DNA from 3 places in the Pseudoflavonifractor sp. SW1122 genome. Region 2 is predicted to be linked to each of the others. Evidence: predicted binding sites of a transcription regulator. Region 2 holds the regulator's gene; each other region holds the start of a gene.
What was found. Region 2 encodes Rex, which represses fermentation and respiration genes when NADH is low (regulators of the CRP and FNR family bind a similar motif). Its sites were predicted from a motif close to ATTGTTAANNNNTTAACAAT; they were not measured.
Positions count from the first base shown of each region.

Region 1: gap (type I glyceraldehyde-3-phosphate dehydrogenase) is a predicted target of Rex. The motif match lies at 2,610-2,629, and genes of this name have one in related genera.
Region 3: E0L15_RS08415 (acetyl-CoA C-acetyltransferase) is a predicted target of Rex. The motif match lies at 1,831-1,850, and genes of this name have one in related genera.

Region 1 covers NZ_SJOS01000018.1:24,704-30,111, reverse strand. Annotated here, with positions in the region: gene obgE (GTPase ObgE) at 1-288, shown strand, start outside; gene E0L15_RS06045 (chloride channel protein) at 327-1,592, opposite strand; gene E0L15_RS06040 (hypothetical protein) at 1,702-2,331, opposite strand; gene gap (type I glyceraldehyde-3-phosphate dehydrogenase) at 2,709-3,719, shown strand; gene E0L15_RS06030 (YhgE/Pip domain-containing protein) at 4,449-5,408, opposite strand, start outside.
Region 2 covers NZ_SJOS01000012.1:54,840-60,247, forward strand. Annotated here, with positions in the region: gene E0L15_RS04745 (DUF362 domain-containing protein) at 1-669, shown strand, start outside; tRNA gene E0L15_RS04750 (tRNA-Gly) at 880-953, opposite strand; gene E0L15_RS04755 (putative ABC transporter permease) at 1,337-2,647, shown strand; tRNA gene E0L15_RS04760 (tRNA-Arg) at 2,742-2,818, opposite strand; gene E0L15_RS04765 (redox-sensing transcriptional repressor Rex) at 2,919-3,551, opposite strand; gene E0L15_RS04770 (spore cortex-lytic protein) at 3,695-4,084, shown strand; gene E0L15_RS04775 (peptidoglycan-binding protein) at 4,095-5,276, shown strand.
Region 3 covers NZ_SJOS01000032.1:21,607-27,014, reverse strand. Annotated here, with positions in the region: gene E0L15_RS08420 (calcium-translocating P-type ATPase, PMCA-type) at 1-1,771, shown strand, start outside; gene E0L15_RS08415 (acetyl-CoA C-acetyltransferase) at 1,921-3,180, shown strand; gene E0L15_RS08410 (butyryl-CoA:acetate CoA-transferase) at 3,440-4,786, shown strand.

The DNA of each region.
Region 1 (5,408 bases), on a different contig from region 2:
CACCTCCCCCCCATCCTGGTGTTCGAGCCCACCTTTGTGGAGCGTCCCCCCGAGGTGGACACCTCCGCCCCCCTGGAGATCACCCGGGACGACGACGGCACCTGGCTGGTGGACGGGCCCTGGCTGCGCCAGCTCATGGCCAACGTCAACTTCTCCGACTACGAGAGCCGCAACTGGTTCGACAAGCGGCTGCGGGAAGCGGGCGTCTTCGACCAGATGGAGGCCAAGGGTGTCACCGACGGCGACCTGGTGTGCCTGTACAACCTGGAATTCGAGTATCAGAAGTGAGAAAAACACCCTGGAAGCGATGGCTTCCAGGGTGTTTTTTAGTGCGCATGTTCGTCAATGAACCGGGGTTCCAGCTTGGAATAGACAATTTTCTGGCTGGAGTACAACGAGAACTTGCCGCTGAGCAGGTAGCTGAGGGCACAGGCCAGGGCGAAGAACAGAAGCCCCTCACTGCCGAACAGCTCCACACTCAAAAAGATGCTGGCCAGGGGGCAATTCACCACCCCGCAAAACAGAGCGATCATACACACCGCCGCCCCAAAGCCCGGGTCCACCCCCAGCAGCGGGGCCACGGCACAGCCGAAGGTGGCCCCCACAAAGAAGGTGGGCACGATCTCGCCGCCCCGGTAGCCCGCCCCCAGGGTGAGAGCGGTGAGCAGCAGTTTCAACGCAAAGGCCCAGGGCACGTGCACGGTGCCCTCATCCACCGCCAGGGCGATGATGTGGCCCCCTGCCCCGTTGTAGTCGCCGCTGCCCTCCAGGAGGCTGATGGTCACCACCAGCACGCCACCCACCACGGCCCGCAGATAGGGATTGCGGAAGGTGTGGGCGTACCAGTGCCCGGTCTGGTGCACCACCACGCAGAAGGCGATGGCCAGCAGGGCGCACCCCACCCCCAGCACCCCAATCTGGGCCAGAGACGCCGCGCCCAGGGTGGGAATGGCGTCCAGGGTGTAGTGCTCCCCCTCCACCCCCAGCAGGACGGTGACCCCCGTGGACACCAGGGCGGTGAGCAGACAGGGGAAAAAGGCGGAGTAGTGGACGATGCCCACGCTCACCACCTCCATGGCAAACACCGTGGCGGTGAGTGGGGTGCCAAACAGGGCGGCAAACAGGCCGCTCATGCCGCACATGACCTCCACATTCATCTGGCGTTCCCCCAGGTGCACCCGCTGGCCCACCTGGCAGGCCAGACTGCCGCCAATTTGCAGGGCCGCTCCCTCCCGGCCCGCGCTGCCGCCGGTGAGGTGGGTGAGCACCGAGCCGATGAAAATGAGGGGGGCCAGGCGCAGAGGCGGACGCTGGCCGGAGCGTACGCTGGCGATGATCTGGTTGGTGCCGCTGTCGTTTTCCATGCCACAGACCTGGTACAGCCACACAATGGCCAGACCTGCCAGGGGCATACACAACAGCAGCCAGGGGTGCTGCCCTCGCCATGCGGTCACCAGAGTGATGGCATGAGAAAAGGCGGACCCCGCCGCCCCGCATACCACACCCGTGAGGGCTGCCAACACGGTCCAGTGGACCCAGGCCCCCGCCGTGGGGCTGACCCTGCCCCAGAAATCCCTCGCTTTTTCTCTCATATCCTCCCGCCCTTTACGGTTACATTGGTGATTTCGATTATATTCCCCCCTCCCTACACTGTCAAGGGCGGGGGGAGCAAACCGCTCCTCCCGCCCGGGGTATGTGGGTTCAGCCGCCACGGGTGAAGGTCACTTCACCCAGACTGACGTTGCTGAAATCCATATTTAACTTGTCGCCGTCCAAAGTGTAGGGGGTGGCCCCATCGCTGCCCGGCTCCGTGTCCTTGTCATCGGAGGTGTACATCTGATTCCCCTCCAGCCGGTACTGGCCCTCCGTCTGAATCTGCTGGACTACGGAGGAGCTCAGATTGCCCATGCTCTGTTCCATCAAGTCGGTGAAGCTCTCCCGGTCCATGCCGGACTGGGCCAGGGCCTCATCCACCGTCATGTTGGTGATGCCCTGCTCCTTGAGCATCTGCTCCATGTATACCATGGTGGCATCCACCGACTTCTGAATCAGCGCATCCATGCTCTCGTCCAGCTTATCCTGGTCCACCGTCATGATATAGGTGTTGTCGTCCCGGAATTCCATCTCCAGGGGAATGTAGAAGTTCTCTAGCTCCAGCTCGTCGGCGATCTCGGGGGCGGTCACCCGTATCCCCTCCACCACTTGGTCCATCATATCCACCTGGCCGGACCAGGCGCCCACCAGGTCCTCCTTGGGGTCGTTGCCGCCGCAGGCGGCCAGGGTCAGAGTCAGTCCTAAGGCCAGAGGCAATGCCATCCATCTGTGTTTCATGGTTCATAACTCCTTTCCTCGTCTCTCTTGGGCGCATAGCTGCGCTTTTTGGTTCCATCATATCATACGTGTGCATATCTTTCAAGCAGGGCCCAGGATGTTACAAATTTTTTGGATTATTTGACGTGATTTGTCTGGAGAATTTGGCGGTTTTGCCCCGGATTTTCGCGGTTGCTGCCGGTTCAACCGCTCTTTTTTGGCCCGAGTTTCTGCCATATGGAGGATTTTTCCGGCTTTTTGTAGCCAGAGGGTTCCTGTGCTGCCTGGGGCAAAGAAACTTTGAAAAATTTTTCACAACCCCCTTCCATTTGGCTGGAATGTGATGTATAATAGCCTTGCGCAAACGCGATCATCCAATTTTATAAGGAGTGATACCAATGAGCATTAAAGTAGGTATTAACGGTTTTGGCCGTATCGGCCGAATGGTTTTCCGCGCCAGCATCAATCATCCCGAGATCGAGATCGTGGGTATCAACGATCTGTGTCCCGCTGATTACCTGGCCTATATGCTGAAGTACGACACCATGCACGGCCACTTCGAGGGCGAGGTTTCCGCCACCGAGACCGGCATCGTTGTCAACGGCAAGGAGATCCCTGTCTTCGCCGAGCGTAACCCCGCTGACATTCCCTGGGGCAAGCTGGAGGCTGAGTACGTTGTGGAGTCCACCGGCCTGTTCCTGACCAAGGAGAAGGCTCAGGCTCACATCGACGCCGGCGCCAAGAAGGTCATCATGTCCGCTCCTTCCAAGGACGACACCCCCATGTTCGTGTGCGGCGTCAACCTGGACGCTTACACCTCCGACATGACCTTCGTGTCCAACGCTTCCTGCACCACCAACTGCCTGGCCCCCATCGCTAAGGTGCTGAACGACAACTTCGGCATCAAGGACGGCCTGATGACCACCGTGCACTCTGTCACCGCTACCCAGAAGACCGTTGACGGTCCCTCTCTGAAGGATTGGCGCGGCGGCCGTGCTGCTACCGGCAACATCATCCCCTCCTCCACTGGCGCTGCTAAGGCCGTGGGCAAGGTCATCCCCGCTCTGAACGGCAAGCTGACCGGTATGTCCATGCGTGTTCCCACCCTGGACGTGTCCGTGGTCGACCTGACTGTCAACCTGGAGAAGCCCGCCACCTACGCTGAGATCTGCGACGCCATGAAGAAGGCTTCCGAGGGCGAGCTGAAGGGCGTTCTGGGCTACACCGACGAGGACGTGGTGTCCAGCGACTTCCTGGGCGATTCCCGCACCTCCATCTTCGATGCCAAGGCTGGTATCGCTCTGACCGACACCTTCGTGAAGGTCGTGTCCTGGTACGACAACGAGATGGGTTACTCCAACAAGGTTCTGGAGCTCATCAAGCACATGTACTCCGTGGACCACAAGTAAGAAAACCATTTCAAAGGGCTCTGCTTTAAGCAGAGCCCTTTTTTTGCGCTTTTTGGTTCCAAAAGGGGGAAGATTGACCTTCTCCCCGGCTTGGTTTAGGCTTGCCAGCCTGGTGGGGACGCTACCCGCTGGGGGTTTCTTTTGCCCGGTCAAAAGAAACCAAAACCCGCTTAGGGCGTTCCCCCCTAAGTACCCCCCTGGGGTACGAGGCTGGACCTGCGTCAATCCCACCGTCGGCCCTGGCCCCGGTGGGGTCACATAGATGGCCCGGCAACTCTATAGCAAGCCCACCCTTCTCTGTAAGACGGTGCCTCTGTTCCTAGGGCCTCACCCCGGTGTGCGACGTTCCCGCCGCCGGAAGCCTGGCCACCGATCGCTGGGAACAGCGGCTCACCAGGGCAAGGCTCTGGCGGTAGAAGGATGCACCAGCAGAGAAGTAGGCATTTTCCGTAGAATTTCTACGCCATCTATGTGACCCCACCAGAGTAAGGGCTGAAAAGAGGAAGGCGCACCCTCCACCCAGTACCGAGGGGTGGATTCCACAAGGCGGGGGAAGGCCCCGCCTTTGGCGATTCTTTCCCCGATTTCTCATCGTTGAGAAATCGGGCCCAGCGGAGCGTCCCCACCAGGCTGGCAAGCCTGAACCAGCTTCCGGATAGGGACAGCACGCCATACCATACACACTAAAAAGCCCCAAGACCGTAGTCTCGGGGCTTTCCTTTGATGAAATTATGCCAGGCTGTGCTCTTCCAGCCACACCATGAGGGTGGGCTGCCCCCGGCGGATGCGGCGGGTGCGCACGTGGAACACCACCAGCGTCAGGGCGGTGAACACCACAAACCACACCCCCAGATACACCAGGCATCCCGTGATGTCCTGGCCTCCGGCAATGGCGCTGCGGAAGGCCCGCACGGTGTAGGTGAAGGGCACCCAGCCGTTGAGGGCGGGGACGAAGGAGCCGGACAGCTCCAGGGGATAGGTGCCCACCGAGCCCGCCAGCTGGAGCACCATGAAGATGAGCATGAAGAAGCTGCCCACCTTGCCCATCAGGCAGGTGAAGAAGTACATCACCGACATGAAGGTGAGGGCGGCCACCAGGGCCACCAGCACCGTGCGGCCCCAGTCCACGGGCTGGAACCCGTTGAACAGGTGGAGGCTGCCCAGCATCACCAGGGCCTCCGCAATGGCCACGGTGTACAGCACCGAGGCCTTGCTCCGCCACCAGGCAAAGCCGCTTTTCAGCTCGCCGCTGTACTGGGTCAGGGGATACATCAGGCTAAAGGCGATGCAGCCCACCCACAGGGCCACCGACATCATGTAGGGGGCCATGCCGTGGCCGTTGTTGGGCACCTGGGTGAGCTGGCTCTCCTGGGTGTCCACCGGGGCGGCCATCATGTCCGCCACCTCGTCTCCCGTGTTGGTGTCGGCAATCTCCTGAGCGCCCTCGGCCAGTTTGTCCTGGAGGGTGGCCGCTCCGTCCTCCAGGGCCTTTGCCCCGTCGGTGAGGGTCTGAGCCCCCTGGTGCAGCTGTCCGGCGGCGTCCTGAATCTGCACCGAGCCCTGGGTGAGGGCGTCCATGCCCTCCGTCAGCTGGGCCTTGTTGTCCATGAGCTGGCCAGCGCCGTCCACCAGGGTCTGGGTGCCCTGGTGGAGCTGGGCAGCGCCCTGGTACAGCTTGTCCACTCCCTG
Region 2 (5,408 bases):
CACTTCAAGGGCCATGAGATGGCGGGCTTTGGCGGCGCCATCAAGAACATCGGCATGGGCTGCGGCTCCCGGGCCGGTAAGAAGGAGCAGCACCACAACGGTCAGCCCTCCGTACACCAGGACAAGTGCGTGGGCTGCAAGTCTTGCATGAAGGAGTGCGCCAACCAGGGCCTGGCCTTTGACGAGACCACCCGGAAAATGCACATTGTCACCGAGAACTGCGTGGGCTGTGGCCGGTGCATCGGCGCCTGCAACTTTGACGCCATCGACTTCTCCAGTTGGGCCGCTGTGAAGGACCTGAATTGCCGCATGGCGGAGTATGCCAAAGCAGTGGTGGACGGCCGTCCCAACTTCCACATCTCTCTCATTGTGGACGTCAGCCCCAACTGTGACTGCCACGCCGAGAACGACGCCCCCATCCTCCCCAACATCGGCATGTTCGCCTCCTTTGATCCCCTGGCCCTGGACCAGGCCTGTGTGGACGCCTGCCTGGCCTGCGATCCCCTGCCCAACAGCCAGCTCAGCGACAACATGGCCAAGCCGGATTTCTGCGACCACCACGATCACTTCGAAAACAGCACGCCCGACTCGGAGTACAAGACCTGTCTGGAGCACGCTGAAAAGATCGGCATCGGCTCTCGCAGCTATGAACTGGTGTTCCTGAAGTAAGACTCAAAAATGCCTGGAGAGGGCTTCTCTCCAGGCATTTTTATAATTATAAGTACAGGGTCCCGCAAAGCCGGGCGGCGCTGGTGCGCCGTACAAGTGTTTTCGCCTGGGCGAAAACCTTGGCGCAGGCGGAATTCACTTCCGCCGAGCATTGAAATGAGCCTATGGCTCCCAATGAAAAAGACACGCTTTTTAGCGTGTCTTTTTCATTGGAGCGGGTGAGGGGAATCGAACCCCCGTGTTCAGCTTGGGAAGCTGACATTCTACCATTGAACTACACCCGCATATTTCAACTCGGTGAAGCTTATTATAATACACCCCCTGGGAAATTGCAAGCATTTTTTCTCCCCTATCTTCCTCATTATCCCTCCACTTTTCTACACCTTGCCCAAAACTTTATTTGTATTTTACAATTCCACCCTTTACTTTTCCGGTACATGTTGCTATAATGTACAACAGTGCAAGAGAAAAGAGGTGAAACTTGTGAAAGAATATCCCCGCAAGCCTGATGTGGATGATATGATTTTCGGTGATGATCGCACCGTGCCCAGCCAGCGCTGATCTCCCATCAGCCCGCAATGCTGCATATTTTTTGACTCACCCCAGTAATCAGCAATACTGTGGTGAGTTTTTGTCTTTCTCAGAACAACCCCGAAAGGAGCTTTTCATGACATACTCACTCTCCCAACTGGCCTGGTTCTTTCTCATCTATTCCATTCTAGGCTGGTGTATCAGCGTGGCATTCTGTGCCATCAAAAAACATTCCTTTGTCAACCCAGGCTTTCTCAACCTTCCTGTCAGCCCCATTTACGGCATTGGAGCGGTACTCTCCACGGTGTTCCTCTCGGAACTGACCCACCGTCCCCTGTTCTTTATTCTGGGCTCCTGCGTTCTGTCCGGCATTCTGGTCATTACCACCGGTGTCGCTCTGGAGCGCATGCTCCACCGCAGATGGTGGGACTTCTCCGACCACAAATTCCACTTCCACGGGTACATCTCTCTGCCCCTGCTGCTGGTGCTGGGTGTGGGCGCATGGCTGTGTGTGAGTTTTCTCAACCCCCTTCTAGCCTTGGTGTTGGGTGACCTCCCTCCCCTGCTGTCCCGCATCCTGGTTCTGGTGGGATTGGGACTGGTCGCCCTGGACCTGGCCCTCTCTCTAGGCATCACGGTACAGATGGGGGTGCGTATCCGCCGTCTGGAACAGCTGTCCCGAGACTTCCAGGAGCTCACCGCTCTCTTCGGCCACGCCATCACCCGGCGGGTCCAGACCCGTATGCTCCACGCCTTCCCCAATCTGGAGCAGGCCGCCCCCTCCCAAAAGCCCAAGCCCACGGTGTTTGCCCAGGGCTGTTCTCCCACCAAGCTGATTTGGATTTTCTTCATTGCCGCCCTGCTGGGCGATATCATCGAGACGCTGTTCTGCCGGGCCACCATGGGCATCTGGATGAGCCGCAGCAGTCTCATCTACGGTCCCTTTAGTATCGTGTGGGGCCTGGGCGCTGTGATGTTCACCGCCCTGCTCTATCGGTACAAAGACAAGAGCGAGGGCTACCTCTTCCTTGCCGGCACCATTGTGGGTGGTGTGTACGAATATGTGTGTAGTGTCTTCACCGAGCTGGTCTTCGGCACCGTGTTCTGGGATTACAGCCACATCCCCTTCAACCTGGCCGGGCGCATCAATCTGCTCTACTGCTTCTTCTGGGGCATTGCCGCCGCCGTGTGGATGAAGGTCCTCTATCCCCGCCTGTCCCGTCTCATTGAGCGCATCCCCATGAAAGCGGGCAAAGTGCTCACCTGGGTGATTGTTGTGTTCATGGTGTTCAATATGGCCATCTCCGCCCTGGCTCTGGGCCGGTATCAACAGCGCCAATCGACCCCTGACGCCCCCACCAACGGCTTCACCGAATTTTTGGACCACTACTACCCCGACGAGCGGATTCATCAGGTCTACCCCAACATGAAACAGGTCACGGACTGACCGAGAAAAAAACGTCCGATGCTGATTCCTGCATCGGACGTTTTCCTATGTCTCCGGAAGAAAAAAAGGCAAGTCCCTTTCGGAACTTGCCTTTTGGTACGGCTGGAGGGATTCGAACCCCCGACCTTTTGGTTCGTAGCCAAACACTCTATCCAGCTGAGCTACAGCCGCTTGTCGCTGTCGTTTTCTGGCGACTCGTATATACTAGCACAGCTGAAATGAAATTGCAAGTGTTTTTTTCGATTTTTTCAAAAATTTTTGAGAGGTCTATTTACTCCTCAGAAATCATATAACTCAGCGTTAGCAGGCTGTCTGCAAAGTGCACGTTCTCCACTTTCACATCGGGCATTTCCTGCTCCGGCAGCTCCACATTGGTGAAATTCCAGATTCCGTCCACCCCCAGCTTGCTCAGGCGGCGAGCGGTGGCCACGGCCACAGACCCAGGCACCGTCAGAACCGCCACGCTCACCCGGTGCTCCCGCACAAAGGTGTCCAGACCATCCACATGGTAGACGGGGACGCCGCCCAGCTTGGTGTCCACCAGGTCCGGGTTGACGTCAAAGGCGGCCACCAGCCGGAAGCCATTGGCACGGAACGGGAAATTCTCAATGAGGGCACGGCCCAAGTTACCGGCACCCAAGATGAGCACGGTGTGGCCTCGGTTCATCCCCAGGATCTCTGCCACCTCACCCCGCAGCCGCTCCACGTTGTACCCGTATCCCTGCTGACCGAACCCGCCAAAGCAGGACAGATCCTGGCGAATCTGGGAGGCCGTCAGGCCCATGGACTGGGCCAAGGCTCCGGAAGAGATTCGAATGGTACCGGCACGATATAAGTCATCCAAATGGCGATAATAGCGGGGCAAACGCCGGATCACCGCCGAAGAAATCTTATCTTTTTTCATATGACACCCTCACATCCCGTCAGAGTTTTTCGGCATTTCATCTTTCTTTTGATCACTATACGCAATTCATTTTATCTCATTGTCATAAGTTTGTCAATTTCCATGTGCAAGTTCTTGCAACATTTCTCAAGGAGGTCCTAGCATTGGCACAAAACGGTTCTCTCATCGTCCACGTCTATGCGTCCCGGGCACAGCTCCCCATACAGGGGGCCACGGTGTTGGTATCCCAGCCGGACGGACAGGGTCGGCATCAGCTTCTATCCGTGCTCATCACAGACGAGAGCGGCGTGGCTGGCCCCATCTCCCTGCCCGCTCCCGACGTCGCCCTCAGCCAGAGTCCCGGCTCCCCCCTTCCCTTCTCCTCCTACTCTCTGGTGGTAGAGCACCCGGGGTATCAGGTGGCCGTGTTTGGAAATCTCCAGATCTTTTCTGGGGTGGAGACCACCCAGAGCGTGCCCCTCATCCCTCTGGCCATCCCCGAGTCCTCCACCCCTCGCCCTCAGTTCACCAACGTCACGCCACAACCGCTGTAAGGAGGCTTCTATGTCTGTATCCGTCATTCCCTACATTCCACAGTACATCACCGTCCACCTGGGCCAGCCCAAGGAGGCAGCGGAGAACGTCACGGTGACCTTCCCCGACTACATCAAAAATGTGGCCTCCAGCGAGGTGTACCCCACCTGGTCAGAGGAGGCGCTGAAAGCCAACATTCTGGCCCAGATCTCCTTTGCCCTCAACCGGGTGTACACCGAGTTCTACCCCAGCCGCGGGTACGACTTTGACATCACCAGCGAGACCCAAAACGATCAGAAATTCATCAAAGGCCGGAGCACCTTTGAAAACATCGACCGCCTGGTGGACGACATGTTCACCACCTACATCCGCCGAGTGGGCTTTGTGGAGCCCCTGGCGGCCAAGTTCTGCAACGGTACCACCTCCACCTGTGACGGCCTGTCCCAGTGGGGCAGTGAGGCCATGGCCCAGGAGGGGGCAGACTACATGACCATTCTGCGCAACTACTACGGGGACGACATCGAACTGGTCAACGACGCCCCCATCCGGGATGTGCCCAACTCCTACCCCGGCTATCCCCTGCGCCAGGGCTCCTCCGGGGAGGACGTGGTGGTGCTCCAGGCCATGCTCAACCGCATTGGACAGAATTACCCTGCCATTCCCCGCCTGGCCCAGGTGGACGGCATCTTTGGGCCACGCACGGAGGAAGCCGTGCGGGTGTTCCAGTCCGTCTTTGGGCTGGCAGTGGATGGTATCGTGGGTCGGGGTACCTGGTATAAGCTGGTGTTCCTCTACGTGGCCGTCACCAAACTCTCCGAGCTGGTCAGCGAGGGCCAGAGCTTTACCCAGGTCCAGGGCCCCTCGGGCATCCAGGTGCTGCGCCAAGGCGACCGGGGCCCCGCCGTCTCCGCCCTCCAGTATTTCCTCTCCCTCATCGGGCAATACTCCTTCAATCTGCCCACCCTGGCCATTGACGGCATTTTTGGCCCCAAGACCAAACAGGCGGTGCAGGATTTCCAGAAAGCCTACAATCTGCCCGCCACCGGCGTGGTGGACAACGCCACGTGGCTGAAGCTCTACGACGAGTACGTGGGCATTGCCACCACCTCTCTGGCCAACGCCAACCTGCCCATCTCCCCCTCGGAGATTGAAAATCAATTCCAGGCCGGACAATTCCCCGGCTATCCGCTCTCCTACGGCAGCAACGATTAAGGAGGTATCTCAACCATGGAACTCAATCTCACCGGCGCTCCGGTACGAGACATTCAGCACATGCTCAACGTCATCTCCACCACCCATCCCGCCCTGCCCCGCCTGGTGGAGGATGGGGTGTTTGGGGAGCGG
Region 3 (5,408 bases), on a different contig from region 2:
TGTCACCATCGTGCTGGCCCTGGGGGTACAGCGGATGGTGCGCCACCACGCCATTGTGAAAAAGCTCCCGGCGGTGGAGACCTTGGGCTGCGCCGGGGTGATTTGCTCGGACAAGACGGGCACGTTGACCATGAACCGCATGACCGTGGTGCAAATCTGGACCGCCCGGGAAAAGCACCGCCTGGAAGCCCTCATTGTGGGGGCTTTGTGCAACGACGCCACCCTGAACCATGACTCGGACGGGGTGCCCCACCTGCTGGGGGACCCCACCGAGACCGCCCTGGTGGACGCCGCCCTGGAGGAGGGGCTGGACAAGGAGATTTTGGAACAGGAAATGCCACGGGTGGCGGAAATTCCCTTCGATTCCCAGCGAAAACTCATGACCACCGTGCACCCTCTGCGGGGGCGATACCGGGTAATGGTGAAGGGGGCCCCGGATGTGCTCCTGTCCCGGTGCACCCACATTCTCTCTGGGGCCTCGGTGCCCCTGGACGTGCCCACCCTGCGGCAGGTGGAGAGCGCCAACGCCGCCATGGCCCAGAACGCCCTGCGGGTGCTGGGCTGCGCCTACAAGGATGTGGACGTCATCCCGCCGCCCCGGGATATGGAGGCCCTCTTAGAGCACGATCTCACCTTTGTGGGGCTCATGGGCCTCATTGACCCGCCCCGAGTGGAGGTGAAACAGGCGGTGGCCCAGTGCTTTCAAGCGGGGATTCGTCCGGTGATGATCACCGGAGACCACAAACTCACCGCCGTGGCCATCGCCAAGGAGCTGGGCATCTTTCGGGAGGGGGACATGGCCCTCACCGGAGCGGACCTGGACTTTATGCCCCAGGAGATGCTGGAACAGGAGGCGGACAAATTCACCGTGTACGCCCGGGTGTCCCCGGAACACAAAATGCGCATTGTCCAGGCCCTGCAAAACAAGGGATACGTGGTGGCCATGACCGGGGACGGCGTGAATGACGCCCCTGCTCTGAAAGCCGCCGACATCGGCTGCGCCATGGGCATCACCGGCACCGACGTGGCCAAAGGGGCCGCCGACATGATTCTCACCGACGACAACTTTGCCACCATCGTCCACGCCGTGGAGCAGGGCCGGGGCATCTACGCCAACATCAAAAAGTCCATCCACTACCTGCTCTCCTGCAACATCGGGGAGATTTTGACCCTGTTTCTGGCCACCCTCTTCCACTTCCACCAGGCCCCCCTGGTGCCGGTGCAGCTTCTCTGGCTCAATCTGGTCACCGACTCCCTCCCCGCCCTGGCCCTGGGCCTGGAGCCGGTGGAGGCGGACGTGATGGAGAAGCCACCCCGCAAGGCCCACGAGCCCCTGTTCACCCCCGCCTTTACCATCCGGCTTCTCTGGCAGGGGGCGCTGGTGGGGGCGCTGACCCTGCTGGCCTATTTTGTGGGGGAGTACGTGCTGGGCGACCCCACCACCGCCGACGCCACCGCCAACACCATGGCCTTTGCCACCCTCACCTTCTGCCAGCTGTTCCACGCCTTTGACGTGCGCAGCGAGCACCAGTCCCTGCTCTCCCTGGGGGTGTTCACCAACCCCGCCATGAACCAGGCCTTTGTGGTGGGCGCCGCCCTCCAGCTGGCTGTCCTCCTGCTGCCCCCCTTGATGGGGGTGTTTCACGTCACCTTTCTCACCTTCCAGCAATGGCTGGTCGTGGTGATTTTGTCCATAACTCCTGTTGTGGTGACAGAGGTGGAAAAGAGATTTTTTCACTCTTCGTCTAACGTATCCTCTCATTTCGCCTAATTTCCGTGGAAATCCACCAAGCATTTTTCTAATTTTTTCTATGAACTTTACAAAATTGTATTGTTGATTTTTTCACAATCTTCGGGTATAATCGGGGTAACTACGACATCCAAGAAGATCATTTTACATCATACTGGAGGTTACACATCATGAAAGAAGTATACGTGGTCAATTGCTGCCGCACCGCTGTCGGCTCCTTCGGCGGCTCCCTGAAGGACGTGCCCGCCGTGGACCTGGGCGCCACCGTGGTCAAGGAAGTTCTGAACCGTGGCGGCGTGAAGCCCGAGCAGGTGGACGAGGTCATGTTCGGCTGCATCCTCACTGCTGCCCAGGGCCAGAACCCCGCCCGTCAGGTGAGCGTGAAGGCCGGCATCCCCTACTCCGTCCCCGCTTACACCGTGGGCATGGTGTGCGGCTCCGGCATGAAGTCCGTCATCGAGGGCGCTCGCGCCATCCTGGCTGGCGACGCTGACGTGATCGTGGCTGGCGGCACCGAGAACATGTCCGCTGCTCCCTTCGCCCTGCCCAACGAGCGCTGGGGCGCCCGCATGGGTGACAAGAAGGTTGTGGATACCATGATCCGTGACGGTCTGTGGGACGCCTACAACAACTACCACATGGGCACCACCGCCGAGAACATCGCCGACGTGTGGGGCATCACCCGCGAGGAGATGGACGCCTTCGCCGTCAGCTCCCAGAACAAGACCGAGGCTGCTCAGGCCGCTGGCAAGTTCGTGGACGAGATCGTTCCCGTGATGGTGAAGAAGAAGAAGGAAATGGTGGAGTTCAAGGTGGACGAGTTCCCCAAGGCTGGCGTGACCATGGAGTCCGTGGGCAAGCTGCGCGGCGCTTTCCCCGTGGGTCCCGAGGGCGTGGAGGACGAGATCGTCCACACCTTTGAGGTCACTCAGGTCCACGAGGCCGATGCCAAGCAGCACGTGCAGCGCGTGACCGCCGCCAACGCCTCCGGCATCAACGACGGCGCTGCCGCCATCCTGCTGGCCTCCGGTGAGGCTGTGGAGAAGTACGGCCTGAAGCCCATGGCCAAGCTGGTCAGCTGGGGCCAGGGCGGCGTGGATCCCAAGATCATGGGCGTGGGCCCCGTGCCCGCTTCCCGTCAGGCCATGGCCAAGGCCGACCTGAAGATCGAGGACGTGGATCTGGTGGAGGCCAACGAGGCGTTCGCCGCTCAGTCCATCGCTGTGGCTCGTGAGCTGGGCTTCGACATGAGCAAGGTCAACGTCAACGGCGGCGCCATCTCCATCGGCCACCCCGTGGGCGCTTCCGGTGCTCGTATCATCGTCACCCTGCTCCACGAGATGCAGAAGCGTGACGAGGCCAAGCGCGGCCTGGCCACCCTGTGCATCGGCGGCGGCATGGGCGTTGCCACTATCTTTGAAAAGGTGTAATCTTTTTCAATAACATCCGTAGACAAGGGTGTGGGGGATCACCCCACACCCTTGTTTGAGTATTATCCCCTTTGATGGGTACCCCGTGGTAGGGGCCGTGGCTTGCCCGGCCCGTGGTTACCCTGGTATTGCCTTGGGGGATTCGGGAGGGGCAAGCCCCTCCCCTACGCCCAACAAATCCAAATCCGTGCCGCTGGAAGCGGCACACCATAATTCTTCATTATTCATTTTTCATTCTTCATTACTTTGGAGGTATCTTATGAGCTATCAGGAAGAATACCGTCAGAAGCTCACCACCGCGGAAGAGGCGGTGAAGGTGGTCAAGTCCGGGGACTGGGTGGACTACGGCTGGTGTACCAACACCGCCGAGGTGCTGGACCAGGCTCTGGCCGGACGCATGGGTGAGCTGCACGACGTGAAGGTGCGGGGCGGCATCCTGCTGCACATGCCCGCCATCGCCCAGATCGAGAATCCCGCCGAGCACTTCACCTGGAACTCCTGGCACATGTCCGGAGTGGAGCGCAAGCTGGTGAAGATGGGTCTGGCCTACTACGCCCCCATCCGCTACTCCGAGCTGCCCGGCTACTACCGGGACTGCATCGACCCCGTCGACGTGGCCATGTTCCAGGTCGCTCCCATGGACCAGCACGGCTACTTCAACTTCGGCCCCAACGCCTCCCACCTGTATGACATGTGCAAGCGTGCCAAGCACATCATCGTGGAGGTCAACGAGAATATGCCCCGCTGCCTGGGCGGCTACCACACCGGGGTGCACATCTCCCAGGTCAACGCCATTGTGGAGGGCCCCAACGGCCCCATCGGCACCATGCCCGGCCTGAGCGAGCCCTCCGAGATCGACCTGGCGGTGGCCCGTCAGATCGTGGCCGAGATCCCCAACGGAGCCTGCCTCCAGCTGGGTATCGGCTCCATGCCCGGCGCTGTGGGCCAAATGATCGCTCAGTCCGATTTGAAGGACCTGGGCGTGCACACCGAGATGTACGTGGACGCCTTTGTGGCCATGACCAAGGCTGGCAAGATCACCGGCGCCCGGAAGAACTTCGACCAGGGCCGCCAGACCTACGCCTTCGCCGCCGGCACCCAGGAGCTGTACGACTTCCTGGACAACAACCCCGAGTGCATGAACGCACCCGTGGACTACACCAACGACATCGCCCGGATGTCCACCCTGGACAACTTCATCTCCATCAACGGCGCAGTGGACATCGACCTCTTCGGCCAGGTCTCCTCTGAGTCCTCCGGCATCCACCACATCAGCGGCGCTGGCGGTCAGCAGGACTTCGTCATGGGCGCTTACCTCTCCCGTGGCGGCAAGAGCTTCATCTGCTGCTCCTCCACCTTCAAGGATAAGGCCACCGGCGAGGTGAAGTCCCGCATCCGTCCCACCCTCATTGAGGGCTCCATTGCCACCTGCACCCGGAGCAACCTGCACTATGTGGTCACCGAGCACGGCATGTTCAACGTCAAGGGCAAGACCACTTGGGAGCGTGCCGAGGGCCTGATTTCCGTGGCCGATCCCCGCTTCCGGGACGAGCTGATTGCCGCCGCCGAGGCTATGCACATCTGGCGCAAGTCCAACAAGCGGTAAGTTCCCCTTTTCCCATTGCAAGGGCCTGTTGCAGCTGCAACAGGCCCTTGTCTTGCCCTCTCTCCTGGGGAGAGGGGCAACCTGCGAACGGTGGAAGCCTGACCTTCTCCGATTTCCTTGGTGAAAACCAGCGTCCCAGCCGGGGACGCTCCGCTTATGCCCGATTTCTCCCCGATGAGAAATCGGGGAAAGAATCGCTTAGGGCGTTCCCCCCTAAGGACCTCCCTTGGGGTACGAGGCTGGGCCTGCGTCAAAACGAAATTCGGCCCGTCACCCTTGCTGTGGCCCCTGTTTGTGCCACCACACCAGGCTACCCTGGGCAGCTGGCCCTATCACCAGGTGGTTTCCAAGTCCGGGCCTACCTTGGCCAAGCGGCGTTCCCGCCGCCGGGGGTTTTGCTGCACCATCCTGTTGCGCTGCGGTAAGGGCCGTGGCTTGCCCGGCCCGTTGGTTCCCTTGTATTGCCCTGGGGGATTCGGGAGGGGCAAGCCCCTCCCCTACACCCAACAACGCAAGAAATTCGGCAATGTTCAGGGGCTTTTTGCGCCCGGCCCCCGGCAACTGGGAACAGTTGCTGGCCAGGGTAAGGCCCTGGGGGTAGAAGCTGGCACCAACAGAGGAG